DNA from 2 places in the Azorhizobium sp. AG788 genome. Region 1 is predicted to be linked to the other one. Evidence: predicted binding sites of a transcription regulator. Region 1 holds the regulator's gene; the other holds the start of a gene.
The links. The regulator LexA, encoded in region 1, represses DNA repair genes until DNA is damaged. The targets are predictions, from matches to a motif close to TGTTCNNNNTGTGTTCNG.
Positions count from the first base shown of each region.

Region 1 (7,515 bases):
AAGGACGGACGCATGTATGTGCAGGCCGGCGCCGGCCTCGTTTATGACAGCGTGCCTTTGAGCGAGCATCAGGAGTGCGTCAACAAGGCCAAGGCCCTGTTCCGCGCCGGCGAGGAAGCGGTGCGCTTTGCGGCACGGGCGGGGCGCGGCCAATGAGGCGGGCCGGACTCCCCACACCGGAAGGGCGATGGCGCGGCGCTTGACCCTGTGAACGCCGCCACGCTTTAACCCTTGTCCGGAGCGCCACGCCTCGCCCATGCGAGGGGCGCCGTCCGGATCCGCCGGACGCTGGAGCCGCCATGACCGCCGTCACGCTGATCGATAATTACGACAGCTTCACCTACAACCTCTGGCACTATCTCGGCGAACTCGGTGCCACCGTGACCGTGCGCCGGAACGATGCCATGGACGTGGAAGGCATCCTCGGCGAGAAGCCGGACGCCATCGTGCTCTCCCCCGGCCCCTGCACGCCCAACGAGGCGGGCATCTGCTGCGACCTGATCGCCAGGGCCAGCGACACGGTGCCCATGTTCGGCGTCTGCCTCGGCCATCAGGCCATCGGTCAGGTGTTCGGTGGCGACGTGGTGCGTGCCCCGACACCCATGCACGGCAAGATGTCCGAGATCCTGCACGAGGGCCGCTCGGTCTTCCGCGGGCTCAACCATTCCTTCCAGGCGACCCGCTACCATTCGCTCATCGTGGCGCGCGAGACGCTGCCCGCCGATCTGGAAGTAACCGCCCACACGGCCGACGGCCTCATCATGGGTCTCGCTCACCGCACCCGGCCGGTGCACGGGGTGCAGTTCCATCCCGAGAGCATCGCCTCCGAGAACGGCCATGCGCTGATGCGCAACTTCCTCGACATCGCCACCGCGTTCAACGCCGCGCGCGCCAAGGACTGACCCGATGGAACGCTTCCGCCCCCTCCTGAACAAGGTCGCCATGGGCACGGCGCTCAACCGCGACGAGGCGGCCTACGCCTTCGACAAGATGATGTCCGGCGAGACGACGCCCTCGCAGATGGGCGCGCTGCTCATGGGCCTGCGGGTGCGCGGCGAGACGGTGGACGAGATCGTCGGCGCCGTCTCCGTCATGCGCGCCAAGATGCTGACCGTGGACGCCCCCGTCGGATCGGTGGACGTGGTGGGCACGGGCGGCGACGCTTCGGGCTCCTACAACATCTCCACCTGCGCCTCCTTCATCGTCGCGGGCGCCGGCGTGCCGGTGGCCAAGCACGGCAACCGCGCGCTTTCCTCCAAGTCCGGCGCGGCGGATGTGCTGGCAGCGTTGGGCGTTCGCATTGACCTCGCGCCCGCCGCCATCTCGCGCTGCATTGCGGAGACCGGCATCGGCTTCATGTTCGCGCCGACGCATCATCCGGCCATGAAGAACGTCGGCCCGACGCGCGTGGAACTGGGCACCCGCACCATCTTCAACCTGCTCGGCCCGCTCTCCAATCCGGCCGGCGTCAAGCGCCAGATGGTCGGCGTGTTCGCCAAGGCGTGGCTCTCGCCGCTGGCCGAGGTGCTCAAAGCCCTGGGTTCCGAGCGCGCTTGGGTGGTGCACGGATCGGACGGCCTGGACGAGATCACCATCTCCGGTACGACGGACGTGGCGAGCCTCGAAGACGGGCGCGTGCACACGTTCGAGATCAGCCCGGAGGACGTGGGCCTGACCCGCGCCGCACCGGAATCGCTGCGCGGCGGGGATGCCGAGCACAATGCGGCAGCTCTGCGCGCCGTGCTTGAGGGTGCCCCCGGCGCCTATCGCGACGTCGCCGTCATGAATGCCGGCGCCGCCCTCCTCATTTCCGGCCGCGCTGCCTCGCTGCGCGACGGGGTGGACATGGCCAAGGCCAGCATCGACAGCGGCGCCGCCAAGGCGAAGCTTGAGCAACTTGCCCGCGCCACGCAGGCGCTTGCCCCGCAGGTGGACGCATGAGCGACATTCTCTCCCGCATCGAGACCTACAAGCGCGCCGAGATCGAAGCCGCGCGCGCCGCGCGTCCGCAGGCCGCGACCGAGGCGGCCGCCCGCGCGGCCGATCCCGTGCGCCCCTTCGCCAAGGCGCTGGAGGCGAAGATCGCCGCCGGCCAGACGGCCCTAATCGCCGAGATCAAGAAGGCAAGCCCCTCCAAGGGCCTCATCCGTCCGGATTTCGATCCGCCGGAGCTGGCCCGCGCCTATGAGGACGGGGGCGCGGCCTGCCTCTCCATCCTGACCGACGGGCCTTCTTTTCAGGGCGCGCCGGAATATCTCATCGCTGCCCGCGCGCAGGTGAGCCTGCCGGTGCTGCGCAAGGATTTCCTGTTCGACACCTATCAGGTGGCGGAAGCCCGCTCCTGGGGCGCCGACTGCATCCTCGTCATCATGGCCGCCGTGGATGACACGCTCGCCCGCGACCTTGTGGCCGCGGCGACCGATTTCGGCATGGATTCGATCATCGAGGTGCATGACGAAGCCGAGCTCGACCGGGCGCTCGCTCTGCCCTCAAAGCTCATCGGCATCAACAACCGCAACCTGCGTACCTTCGAGACGACGCTCGCCACCTCCGGCCGTCTCGCCCCGCGCGTGCCGAAGGACCGCATCGTCATCGGCGAGAGCGGCATCTTCACGCATGCGGACGTGAAGCTGCTCCGGCAGGTGGGCATCGCCAGCATTCTCGTGGGCGAAAGCCTGATGCGGCAGGAGGATGTCACCTCCGCCACCCGCACGCTGCTGAACGGCTGACTTCCGGCGCGGAACGGCCGGGGGCATACTGGCCCCGAGGCCGCCGCAAGATGCGGCCCCTAGGGAGATGCGCATGAAGATGGTGGGTATTTTCGCCGCGAGCGCCTTTATGGGCCTCACCGGACTCACGCTCCCGGCCGCGGCCGCTGACGTGACCGGCCTGTGGGCGACGCCGGTGCATGGCGGACAGGTGGAGATCAGCAAGTGCGGCGCCTCGGTGTGCGGCCGCATCGTGACCTCCGAGGGCATCAAGGCCGACCCCAACCTCAAGGACACGAAGAATTCGGATGCCGCCAAGCGCGACCGCGTGCTGAAGGGCCTGCAGATTCTCGGCGGCTTCTCCGGCGGCCCCACGGAATGGACCGGCGGGCAGATCTACAATGCCGATGACGGCAAGACCTACAGCGCCTCGCTGACGCTGGATGGTGACAACACGCTCAAGGTGCGCGGCTGCATCGTCGTGCCCTTGTGCCAGACCCAGACCTGGACCAGGGTCCGCTGATGACGCGCCTCACCCACCTCGATTCCACCGGCGCCGCGCGCATGGTGGATGTGTCCGACAAGCCTTCCACCACGCGCGAGGCGCTGGCGGAAGGACAGGTGGTGATGGCCCCCGAGACCCTCGCGCTCATCCAGTCCGGCAATGCCAAGAAGGGCGACGTGCTCGGCGTCGCCCGCATCGCCGGCATCATGGCTTCCAAGCGCACCCATGAGCTCATCCCCCTCTGCCATCCCCTCATGCTGAGCAAGGTGGAAGTGGAAGTGACGCCGGACGAAACCCTGCCCGGTCTTCATGTGGTCGCGCGAGTGAAGACCGCCGGCCAGACCGGCGTCGAGATGGAGGCGCTGACGGCCGTCTCCGTCGCCTGCCTCACCATCTACGACATGGCCAAGGCCGCCGATCGCGGCATGCGCATCGAGAACATCCGCCTGCTTGAAAAATCCGGCGGCCGCTCGGGCGACTGGCGCGCGGCGTGAGCATGACCGGCACGCCCAAGAAGGCCCCGCTCATGCCGGTGGCCGACGCCCTCGCGCTCATCACGCGCGATCTCGATGTTCTGGCAACCGAGATGGTGCCAGTGGACGAAGCCGTGGGCCGCGTGCTCGCGGCCCCGCTCGCCGCCCGCCGCAGCCAGCCGGGTGCCGACATGTCGGCCATGGACGGCTATGCCTTCGCCTATCCCGAGACGCTGGACATCCCGCTGACCCTGAAGGTGGTGGGCGAATCGGCCGCTGGCCGCGCCTTCGACGGCGCCGTGGGGCCGGGAGAAGCCACGCGTATCTTCACCGGCGGCGTCGTGCCGCCCGGCGCGGACACCGTGGTCATCCAGGAGAACACCACGCGGGACGGCGACAGCGTCACCATCACCGTGCCGCTCGCCAAGGGCCGCAATGTGCGCAAGGCGGGCTTTGATTTCGCCGCCGGCACCGCCCTCTTGCCGGCCGGCCGGCGGCTGAATGCTCGCGACGTGATGCTCGCTGCAGCCGCCGATCACGCCATCCTGCCGCTGGCCCGCCGCCCGCGGGTGGGAATCATCCAGACGGGAGACGAGCTGGTCTATCCCGGACAGGCCACCGGCCTCCTTTCGGAGGTGGTGGTGTCCAACGTCTATGGTCTTGCGGCGCTCGCGCGCGAAGCGGGCGCGGAGGTGATCGACCTCGGCCTCGTGCGCGACGGCATGGACGAGACCCGCGCCGCCATAAGCCGCGCCCGTGACCTCGGCATCGATGTGCTCGTTTCCTCTGGCGGCGCCTCCGTGGGCGAGCATGATCTGATGGCCCCGGCACTGAAGGCCGAGGGCATCGCGCTCGCCGTGCACAAGATCGCCTTGCGCCCCGGCAAGCCGCTGATGTTCGGCGCCGGCGGCAACATGCGGGCCCTCGGCCTGCCGGGCAATCCGGTCTCGGCCTATGTCTGCGCCGTGCTCTTCCTGCTGCCCATCCTGCGCCGGATGCAGGGCGAGGATGCCCCGCTGATGGCGACGCGCCCGGCGCGGCTCGGCACCGCCATGCCGGCCAATGACACGCGCATGGATTTCGTGCGGGCGCGGCTGCGTTTCGAGGACGGGCAAGCCATTGCCCATCCTCTGACCAATCAGGACAGCAGCATGCTCTCGGCTCTCGCGAGCGCCGACTGCCTGCTGATTCGCCCCGCTCATGCGCCCGAGGCAAAGGTGGGCGACCCGTGCGAAATCATTCCGCTCAACGCCTGAGACCGGCGTTTACCCGATGTTGAGGCTTGTGGAACAAACAAGAAACAGGTACATAATGTTCCTGATTTGTTTCGCAGGGCGCGGAGCGGATCGTCTCCCGGTCCGATGGGCCTGGTCGCAAGGGGCGGAACCACACGATGCTCACCCGCAAGCAGTATGATCTTCTGCGCTTCATCCATGAGCGCCTGAAGGAAACGGGCGTGCCTCCCTCCTTCGACGAGATGAAGGAAGCATTGGATCTGCGCTCCAAGTCCGGCATCCATCGCCTCATCACGGCCCTTGAAGAACGCGGCTTCATTCGCCGCCTGCCGAACCGCGCGCGGGCGCTGGAGGTGGTGCGCCTGCCGGATAGCGCGGCGCCGGGTCTCGCGGCCGCCCGCAGCGGCGGGCGCGGCTTCTCACCCAGCGTGATCGAGGGCAGCCTCGGGCGCGTGCGCCCGGTGGTGGATGACGAGGAACCAGCCGCCGTGGTGGCCGTGCCCGTCATGGGCCGCATTGCGGCCGGCTCGCCCATCTCGGCCATCCAGACCCGCAGCAACACGCTGAACCTGCCCCCCGAAATGCTCGGCACGGGGGAGCATTTCGCCCTTGAGGTGCGCGGCGACAGCATGATCGAGGCCGGCATTCTCGACGGCGACACGGTGCTCATCCGCAAGTGCGACACGGCCGACACCGGCGACATCATCGTGGCGCTGGTGGATGACGAGGAAGCCACCCTCAAGCGCCTGCGCCGCAAGGGCGCCTCCATCGCCCTTGAGGCCGCCAATCCCGCCTATGAAACGCGCATCTTCGGCCCCGACCGCGTGCGCATCCAGGGGCGGCTCGTGGGGCTCATCCGCCGGTACTGAGGGCGCGTTCGGAAGCGCGGTTTCCGAGAGACGGATTGTTTTGGGACAGTGAGATGCAGCGGGACCATCAGGGTTCCTCCTGCGCATCGTCCGCGCTTCGGCGGCCGGCTGTCTCCGTATCGACGACGGGCATCGGCAGATCCGGGAGCACTGGCATCCAGGGCCGCTGAACGCCGACAGGGCGCGTCGGAACAGTTCGCCAGTGCACAGCGAAGGACTGGCGGATTTGCGCCTGAGAAGGCGCTTGGGTCATGGCGCTCCGCGCCGATTGTCGAGGGGCCCTCTCCGTGGGCGTGTGCGGCTGAGCTGACGGAGCGATGGACTTCTGCCTACCCACGGTTGGCTCCTCCTCCACATGTGCGCGCCTGATTGCCCCGGCATCTGCCGTTGGCGGCATCGGCGGCGCTGAGGACATCGGGCGTATCCCGGATTGGGTGCCTCCGTTCCTTGCCGCCCTTATCTCTCGCGCCTTGGCCCAGCGGGCCTGCTGATCGCGCCAGAGCGAGGCCCGGTGATCGGCCGCCATGCGGCGCGGACGCGTGGCCGGCGGGGCCGGCGGCGGACCATCCGGTTCGGCTTGCGCCGATGCGGGTCTCACCTCGGAAGACGAAGCGTCTGTTTCGGACGGCGTTTCAGGACGGAGCTCGGGCGCGGCTTTAGCCTGCACGCTGTTGCCGGATGCAGCCTGTGGCAGCTCCACGGCCGCTGGTGCGGCCTCTCCCATCGCCGGCGGAGGTTCACCCGCGACCCGATGCGGGGTGGCTATCTCCCCTGCCGCCTGCCCCGGTCGATGAAAGAGCGCCAGCGTCCCCGTGCGGCTCATGTCCTGCGGCGTGAACAGGCGGGCGGCGCAGGCCGAAATGTTCTCGGTCGAAGGGACCTCCGCCGTCACCACGAGGCTCGCTTCCCCGCACGCGGCCGGAAGAGCCTCGGCCTTGCGAACCAATACGATCTTCGTGCCGTCCGGGAGCGGCGCCATACAGCGGCGGGCATCGCAGGCAAAGCCCTGCGCCAGATCGGGCGCCTCCGCCGTGCGCGGATCGGCTTCCTTGCTGAGCCACTGCTCCGCCACCAGCCGCGAACTGCGCGCGCCCGCGATGCTCAGGCGCCCATCGCCGCCGCGCACGGCAACGGTCTGGCCGTTGGCGGCAATCAGCACGTCCGGCCGGGGTGGCGCGCCCAGGAGCAGGAGCGCCGCGACGACGCAGGGCACGGCGGCAAGGCGCAGAAGCCCCCGCAGCAGGCAGAGCGCCAGCAAAGCGAGTGTCGCGAAGGCGGCAGTGCCCGCCCCAACCCAATCGGTGCGCATGTCGGCACCGGGCAGGGCCGCAACCACGTCCGACACCTTCACCATGATGTCGATGCCGAGGCCCATCACCGGCCAGGCGATGAAATCCCAGCCGAACGGCAGGAGAAGCACCCCGAGCAGGCCGAAGGGCATGACGAGGAACTCCACCGCCGGCATGGCCGCGAGGTTGGAGAGGAGGCCCATGATGCCCAGGCGCTGGAAATGCAGCGCCGCATAGGGCGCCGTCGCAGCCCCGGCGACCACGGAGGTCATGGAGAGGGCGGCCAAGAACAGGCCCATGCGCGCCAGCGCCCGCAGCACGAGCGGGCCGGCCGCCAGCCGGCCGCGCAGCCCGGTCCATTGCTCGTAGGCCGCCACCAGCGCCAGCGTCGCGGCGAAGGACATCTGCGTGCCGGGCTCCAGCAAGGATTCGGGGC
Region 1 covers NZ_SOBM01000002.1:267,840-275,354, reverse strand. Annotated here, with positions in the region: gene trpE (anthranilate synthase component I) at 1-156, shown strand, start outside; gene DFO45_RS05300 (aminodeoxychorismate/anthranilate synthase component II) at 300-902, shown strand; gene trpD (anthranilate phosphoribosyltransferase) at 907-1,941, shown strand; gene trpC (indole-3-glycerol phosphate synthase TrpC) at 1,938-2,729, shown strand; gene DFO45_RS05285 (DUF2147 domain-containing protein) at 2,803-3,231, shown strand; gene moaC (cyclic pyranopterin monophosphate synthase MoaC) at 3,231-3,707, shown strand; gene glp (gephyrin-like molybdotransferase Glp) at 3,710-4,942, shown strand; gene lexA (transcriptional repressor LexA) at 5,080-5,790, shown strand; gene DFO45_RS05265 (ComEC/Rec2 family competence protein) at 5,858-7,515, opposite strand, start outside.

Region 2 (7,515 bases), on a different contig from region 1:
GCGCAAAGCTTGTCCTTTCCGACAGGGCGGGGTCTGATTTTTCATGCCGACCTTGCGCGAGCCTGAGCTAACTCAGAGACATCCGTTGTTGACGATGGGGCGTGGCATACGGATTCCGCAGCGGAATAGGCGTCGCAGACCGCTCTCCACCATCGCCGGCCGCACCCACTGTCACACCTTCTCGACGAAGCTTTCCAGCACCCGCTTCTCGCCGGCCTTCTCGAACAGCACGGTCAGCTTGTTGCCGTCGATGGCGGTGATCTCGCCATAGCCGAACTTGATGTGGAACACCCGCTCGCCGGCCGAGAAGGCCGACGGCGCGCCGGTGGAGGCGGCGATCAGCGTGCCCTCGATCACCGGCCCGCCGCGCCGCGATCCGCCATAGCCGCCACCAGAGCCTCCGAAGCCGCCCTTGGTGCCGCCGCTCTCGTTCCGGGCGTTCTGGGCGCGCTGCCAGCCGGGCGTCGCATAACTGGAGGCGAAGGGGGCCGGATTGTCGAAGCGGCTGGCGCCATAGCTGTTGCCGCCGCCATAGCCGCCCGTGGTGCCACCCCAGCCAAAGCCGCCCTTGCTCTCCTGCACATCCACATGGGTGTCCGGCAGTTCGTCGAGGAAGCGGCTGGGCACGGTGGAGTTCCACATGCCATGGATGCGCCGGTTGGAGGCGAAATAGACCCGCGCACTCGCCCGCGCCCGCGTGATGCCCACGTAGGCGAGACGGCGTTCTTCCTCGAGGCCCGCCTTGCCCTGCTCGTCCAGCGCCCGTTGGTGCGGGAACAGGCCCTCTTCCCAGCCGGGCAGGAAGACGGTGTCGAACTCCAGCCCCTTGGCGGAGTGGAGGGTCATGATCTGCACGGCGTCGTCGCCAGCGCCGCTGTCCACGTCCATCACCAGCGAGATGTGCTCAAGGAAGCCGGAGAGGTTCTCGAACCCTTCCATGGAGCGCACCAGCTCCTTGAGGTTTTCCAGCCGTCCGGCCGCTTCCGCCGAGCGGTCCTTCTGCCACATCTCGGTGTAGCCGCTCTCATCCAGCACCACCTCGGCCAGTTCGGTGTGCTTCATGTTCTCGGCCTGCTCGCGCCAGCGCTCGAAGGACTGGATGAAGCCGCGCAGCGTCGAGCGGAGCTTCGGCTTCAGCTCCTCGCTCTCGGTGAGGAGGCGGGTCGCCTCCATCAGCGGCACGCCGGCGGCGCGGGCGACGTCGCGGATCTGCTTGATGGCCGCGTCGCCCACGCCGCGCTTCGGCACGTTCACGATGCGCTCGAAGGCGAGATCGTCAGCCGGCGAAATAACGCAGCGCAGATAGGCCAGAGCATCGCGGATTTCCGCCCGCTCATAGAAGCGCGGACCGCCGATGACGCGGTAGTTGAGGCCCAGCGTGACGAAGCGGTCCTCGAACTCGCGCATCTGGAAGGAGGCGCGCACGAGGATGGCGATCTGCGACAGCGCATGGCCCGCGCGCTGGAGCGCCTCGATCTCGTCCCCGATGGCGCGGGCTTCTTCGCCGCTGTCCCAGGCGCCGGTGACGGTGACCTTCTCGCCCTTCTCCCCTTCGGAAAACAGCGTCTTGCCGAGCCGCCCCTCGTTGAAGGCAATGAGATGGGAAGCGGCGGCTAGGATATGGCCCGTGGAGCGGTAGTTACGCTCCAGCCGGATCACCTTGGCGCCGGGAAAGTCGCTCTCGAAGCGCAGGATGTTGTCCACCTCGGCACCGCGCCAGCCATAGATGGACTGGTCGTCGTCGCCCACGCAGCAGACATTGCGCGAGCCCTGCGCCAGAAGCCGCAGCCAGAGATACTGGGCGACGTTGGTGTCCTGATACTCGTCCACCAGAATGTATTTGAACTTGCGGTGGTATTCCGCGAGCACATCGGGGTTCTCGCGGAACAGGCGGATGCCCTCCAGCAAGAGGTCGCCGAAGTCCACGGCGTTGAGCGCCTTCAGCCGCGCCTGATAGGCGGCATAGAGCATCTGCCCGCGCCCGTTGGCGAAGGCAGCGCCTTCGCCGGCCGGCACCTGCTCGGGCGTGAGGCCGCGGTTCTTCCAGCCGTCGATGGCGGAGGCCAGCATCCGGGCGGGCCAGCGCTTCTCGTCGATCTCCTCCGCCGCGATGAGCTGCTTCAGCAGGCGGAGCTGGTCGTCCGTGTCGAGAATGGTGAAGCCGCTCTTGAGACCCACCAGCTCATGGTGCCGGCGCAGGATGCGCACGCCGATGGAGTGGAAGGTGCCGAGCCAGGGCATCCCCTCCACCGTGTCGCCCACCATGGCGTGGATGCGTTCCTTCATCTCCCGCGCGGCCTTGTTGGTGAAGGTCACGGCGAGGATCTGCGAGGGATAGGCGCGGCCCTGCGAGAGAATGTGGGCGATGCGGGTGGTGAGCACGCGGGTCTTGCCGGTGCCGGCGCCGGCCAGAACGAGCACGGGGCCGTCCAGCGTCTCCACCGCCTCGCGCTGCTCGGGATTGAGGCCGTCGAGATAGGAAGGGCGGGTGGGGGCGGCGGGAATGCCCATGGCGGCGCGCGCGCGTTCGGCGATGCCGCCGGGCTTCAGGGCCGGACGGCCGACGTCTTCGCGGGGTGCCAGATCGCGGGGCTCAGGGCCGCCGCGCTTCTCAGGGGAAATGGACAATCGCCGTCTCGTTCTCGCACACACGATTCTCGTGTGAGAACAAAATGGCACCGCAGGGGCCGGATTGCGAGGGGCAAGCCATGTTCTTGTGGAAACGGCGCCCTGCGGCGCCGTTTCGCATCCGGATCAGATCACCAGTCGGCGCGGCAGACGCGCTGCGCCCAATAAGGGCTCCACCAGCACTTCAGGAAGCCGTGCACTTCCTTCATGGGCCGGAAGACGGTGGGCTGGGTGGTGAGGCTCACGAGCTGCCCGTTGGGGGGCACGGTGCCGTCCAGAACCACCGTGTTGAAGCTCAGCGTCGAGCCCGAGAGGCTGGCGGCGCCCAGTTCCACGATGGCCTGGGTGGGCACCGGACCGAGCGTGGTCAGGGCCACGTTCGGCGGATCGTTCTTCATCATCGCCACCGTGGCGTTCCACATCTTCACGAACTGCTCGGTGGTCATGGTGCCGCCGATCCGCTCCGGCCGGTCGATGGCGAAGGCGGCGGTGGGGGCGACGCCCTGCAGGGTCAGCACCTTGCCGTCGAACGAAAGCGAGGCAGCCTGCTGGGTGAGCATCATCTCGATCGGACGGGCGACCCGGATTTCCGGCGCGGTCTCCTGGGCCGGAGCCGCAGGGGCTGCGGCGGCCGGCGCGCTGGCCGGCGGCGTCGTCTGGCCCGCGGGCGCGGACTGGGCGAGCGCGGCGGCACTGGAGACGGCCAGGAGAAGGCCTGCCAGGGATGCGGAAAGTTTCATGGGACCGGTCTTCCTTGCGTGAGCCCTTGGCCGGCGCCGGGGCGCCGGACCTATAGCGGATTTGGCGGTCAAACCAAGCCGGTACCGTTGGGGTACGCGGCACGGCGCGCGGGAACGCGCCGGGAACTTAAAACGCCGAGCCGAAGGTGCGCGGCGGCGGGCTGACGATGCTCACCTGCCCGCCGCGGATCTCCATCACTGCGAGGGCGCGTTCGTTGCTGCCGTCGGCGCGGAAGCGGAAGGCGCCGTCCACGCCGGCAAAGCCCGAGGGGTTGGTGAGGGTGGTGGTGTTGAGCCCGTCCGGCCCCTGCGTGCGCACGATGGCGGAAACCAGCGATACCGCGTCATAGGCGAGCGTCGCCGTGCGCACCGGGTCCGAGCCGTAGCGTGCGCGGTAGCGCTGCGAGAAGTTGCGCCAGCCGGCGGCGTCGGGGGCGGCGAACTGCGCGCCCTCCATCTGCGGCAGGCTGAACAGGCGGGGCTCGTCCCACAGGCCCGTGCCCAGCAGGCGGATGCGCTTCAGGTCAACGCCGGCGGACGCGAGCTGCTGCACCACGCCGGCGACGCTGTCGGCGCTGTCGGGGATGAAGATGGCGTCGGTCTGGCTCTGCACGTCGGCCACGCGCTTCACCGCGTCGGCGAGGCGCGCCGGCGTGTAGCGTTCCAGCGCCATCACCCGGCCGCCCACGTCGCCCACGGTCTGCTGGAAGGCGCCCTGCACCACGGTGCCATAGGCGTTTTCGGGAATGAGGGCAGAGAAGGAGCGTTTACCCTGCCCCGCCGTGTAGCGGATGATGCGGTCCACGTCCGTCTGCGGCAGGAAGCTCAGCAGGAAGACGCCGTTGCCGGCGACGTTGGTGTCCGTCGAGAAGGCGATGATGGGGATGCCGCGCGGCCGGGCCGCCTGCGCCGCCGCGCCCACCGAGGTCGCAAACAGCGGGCCGAGGATGATGCGGGCGCCTTCATTGATGGCCTGTTCGGCCGCATTGCGCGCGCCCTGGCTGGTGCCGCCGTCGTCCTTCACCACGAGCTGGATCGGGGCTTGGCCGAGCTCCGCCATGGCGAGTTCTGCGGCGTTCTTGAGCGCCTGTCCGGCGAGGGCCGCATTGCCCTGCGCGCCGAGCGGCAGGATCAGCGCCACGATAGGGCCGGAGGCGGGCAGGGGCTGGCCGGTGACGGGGCCGGTGGGCGCACCCTGTGGCGTCGGAGACAGCGGCACGTCGCCGCCGGCGCAGGCCGCGACGAGCGAAGCGGCGGAGACGGACCCCGCCAGCTTCAGGCCACCGGACAGAAGGGCACGACGGGTGAGGCCGGAGGGCTGCTGCGCCATGGCGGGCAGACGGCTCGGGGGCAGAACGCGATCGGTCACCAGTCTCTCCCCGGAGCCCCGGCGGCTCCGTTTCTTGTCGAACACCACAGCCCTGCCGGACCGGAAAGGGGTGCGCCACCGGCGGGGACGCATTCGCTTTTTCTTGTGTCACCGGCCGGGCGGCCGGCGCAATGGCCGGCGGTTTCCGCTGGCCGCGACGCGCCTCACGTTACCGGCATCCTCCGCGCCTGTCATGCCGCCCCGCCGATTCGCCGTGCGCTTGTCACAGGCATGAAAGGGATTGAGGGAGCTGTTCTCTGGACGCATGCTGGCACGCCTCGCGAACCGGGAGCATCCATGCAGCTGAATGTGGAGCGCGAGGTGCCGGACCTCTATGTGGACGGCGTTCCGGATCTGGCGGTGATGGACGCCGCATTCTGCCGGGCCTTCGCAGTTGCTCCGCCCGGCCTGTTCGATGGCGCCGATGGTGGTCGCGACTGGCTCCTGGCCATGGAGCGGCAGGCGGTGGGCCTGTGCCACCGGCTCGACCGCTCCGCGTTCGCGACCAAGCTCGACCTCTTCCTGCCGACGCCCCTCGATATCCTCACGCAGTTGCGCACCTTCGCCGCGCTTCTCGATTGCCAACTGGCCCTCGATCTCGGTCGCGACACGGCGGACGATCTGGCGCTGCTTATCCCGCCCGATGGCCGCCTGGTGATGGGACTGCTGGAGGTGGTCGGTCCCGGCCGCGCGGAAGACGCTCCGGAGGTCGCCTTCCGTTCCGCATCCGTTGGCGGCTGAGCGGGCGCGCTGTTCCGATGCCCGCGCCCGCACTATGATCGCGGCCATGACCCAGAGCCCCGCCCGGGCGTCGCACGACGCTGCCGAAGACATTACAGCCCCGCTTACCGGCGATCTGCCGGCCGACGACACCACCGATCTGCCGGACCTCGAGCCGGGGACGCCGGGCGAGAAGGCCTTCACCCTGTTCGGCCAGACCGTGCAGGCCCGGCGGCTGGACACGGGGCTGCATGTGGTGGCCACCCCCATCGGCAATCTCGGCGACATCACGGTGCGGGCCCTGGAGACGCTGGCAGGCGCGGGCCTCATCGCCTGCGAGGACACGCGCATGACGCGCCGCCTCCTCGACCGCTACGGCATCGCCACCCCGCTCGTCCCCTATCACGATCACAATGGCGCCTCGATGCGCCCGCGGCTGCTGGCAAAGCTCGCGGCGGGAGAGGCCGTGGCGCTCGTCTCCGATGCCGGAACGCCGCTGGTGTCGGATCCTGGCTACAAGCTGGTGGTGGAAGCGGCGGCTGCCGGCTTCCGCATCCATCCTTTGCCCGGCGCCTCGGCCATGCTCGCGGCGCTGGTGACGGCAGGCCTGCCGACGGACCGCTTCCTGTTCGACGGCTTCCTGCCGCAGAAGGGCGGCCAGCGGCGCAACCGCATTGCGGAGCTGAAGGCGCTGCCCTCCACCCTGGTCCTCTACGAGACGGGGCCGCGCCTCGCCGAAAGCCTCGCCGATCTCGCCGAGGGGCTGGGCGACCGGCCGGCCGCCGTGTGTCGCGAACTCACCAAGGCCTTCGAGGAGGTGCGGCGCGGCCCGCTCTCCCAACTCGCCGCCCATTATGCCGCCGCCGGCGCCCCCAAGGGCGAAATCGTCCTGGTGATTGGCCCGCCGCTTGAGGAGCCGGCCGCCGATGACGATGTGGATGCGGCGCTCACCCGTGCGCTTGCCGAGCATTCGCTGAAGGATGCGGTGGCCGCCGTCACGGCCGCCACGGGTCGGCCGAAGCGCGAGGTCTATGCCCGCGCGCTGGCGCTCACAAAGGGCGAGGACGGGCCGGGCTGACATGGGACGCCCGCCGCCGCCCGACACGCCGGCGCGCCGCCGCAAGCAGGCCGCCCATGCGCGCGGGCTGGCCGCGGAGGATCGGGCCGCGGCTGTGCTGGAGGCGCAGGGCTTCCGCATTCTCGCCCGGCGGCTGCGCACCAGCGCGGGGGAGCTCGATCTCGTGGCGCGGCGGGACGACCTTCTCGTCTTCTGCGAGGTGAAGCTGCGGCGCAGTCTCGCGGAGGCGGCCGAGAGCCTCCAACTGCGCCAGCGCCGCCGCATCATCGCGGCTGCCGAACTCTTCCTGGCCGATCATCCCGAACTCGCACCCCTCGCGATGCGCTTCGACGCCATCCTGCTCGGGCGCGACGGCGGGGCCGAGCATCTGGAGGGCGCGTTCGAGCTCGAGGGGTGAAGGGGTTGGGGATGGTCGCCCGGCGGCCCAAGGGCTTTCTTGACACCGCCCGAGCGGCACCCCTATATGCGCTCCTCGCGAGGCGAGGGCCGCTTTGAGGCCGCGCCTGTGGCAGCGTAGCTCAGTTGGTGAGAGCGCCGGATTCATAACCCGGAGGTCGGCGGTTCAAGTCCGCCCGCTGCTACCACGCTTCCCTGATCCCGACATTTGCTCCGATCCGCAAACGCGCGTGAAGCGCGTCGTCCGCGCCGGACGTCTATCCACGCACCGACGCATCCTGCCGACGGAAGTCGCTCTGGCGGCGTGTTGTGGGTCCGCGACGACGTCCGTTCCAGACGAGGGTGAGGCCGGCGGACAGCGCGATGGTTGCGAGTGCGGACAGAAGAATGAGCGCACAGCGCATTTCCGCGGCGAGGGCGGAATAGTCCGGCACGAGCCCCGCGACCACGCGGGCCACCACAAGGCCGAGGGCGCTCCAGATCAAGGCAAGGAAAATCCATTCTCGCGCCGGGTGCCGGCGAGACGAAAATCTGCTCATTCAGAATTTCCACAGTTCAGCCGGTGCAACTGGCGCCGACGATCA
Region 2 covers NZ_SOBM01000007.1:38,830-46,344, reverse strand. Annotated here, with positions in the region: gene DFO45_RS18595 (UvrD-helicase domain-containing protein) at 172-2,583, opposite strand; gene DFO45_RS18590 (hypothetical protein) at 2,760-3,368, opposite strand; gene DFO45_RS18585 (penicillin-binding protein activator) at 3,496-4,737, opposite strand; gene DFO45_RS18580 (hypothetical protein) at 5,035-5,478, shown strand; gene rsmI (16S rRNA (cytidine(1402)-2'-O)-methyltransferase) at 5,525-6,535, shown strand; gene DFO45_RS18570 (YraN family protein) at 6,537-6,932, shown strand; tRNA gene DFO45_RS18565 (tRNA-Met) at 7,043-7,119, shown strand; gene DFO45_RS18560 (hypothetical protein) at 7,189-7,416, opposite strand.
Region 2: DFO45_RS18595 (UvrD-helicase domain-containing protein) is a predicted target of LexA. The motif match lies at 2,664-2,681, and genes of this name have one in related genera.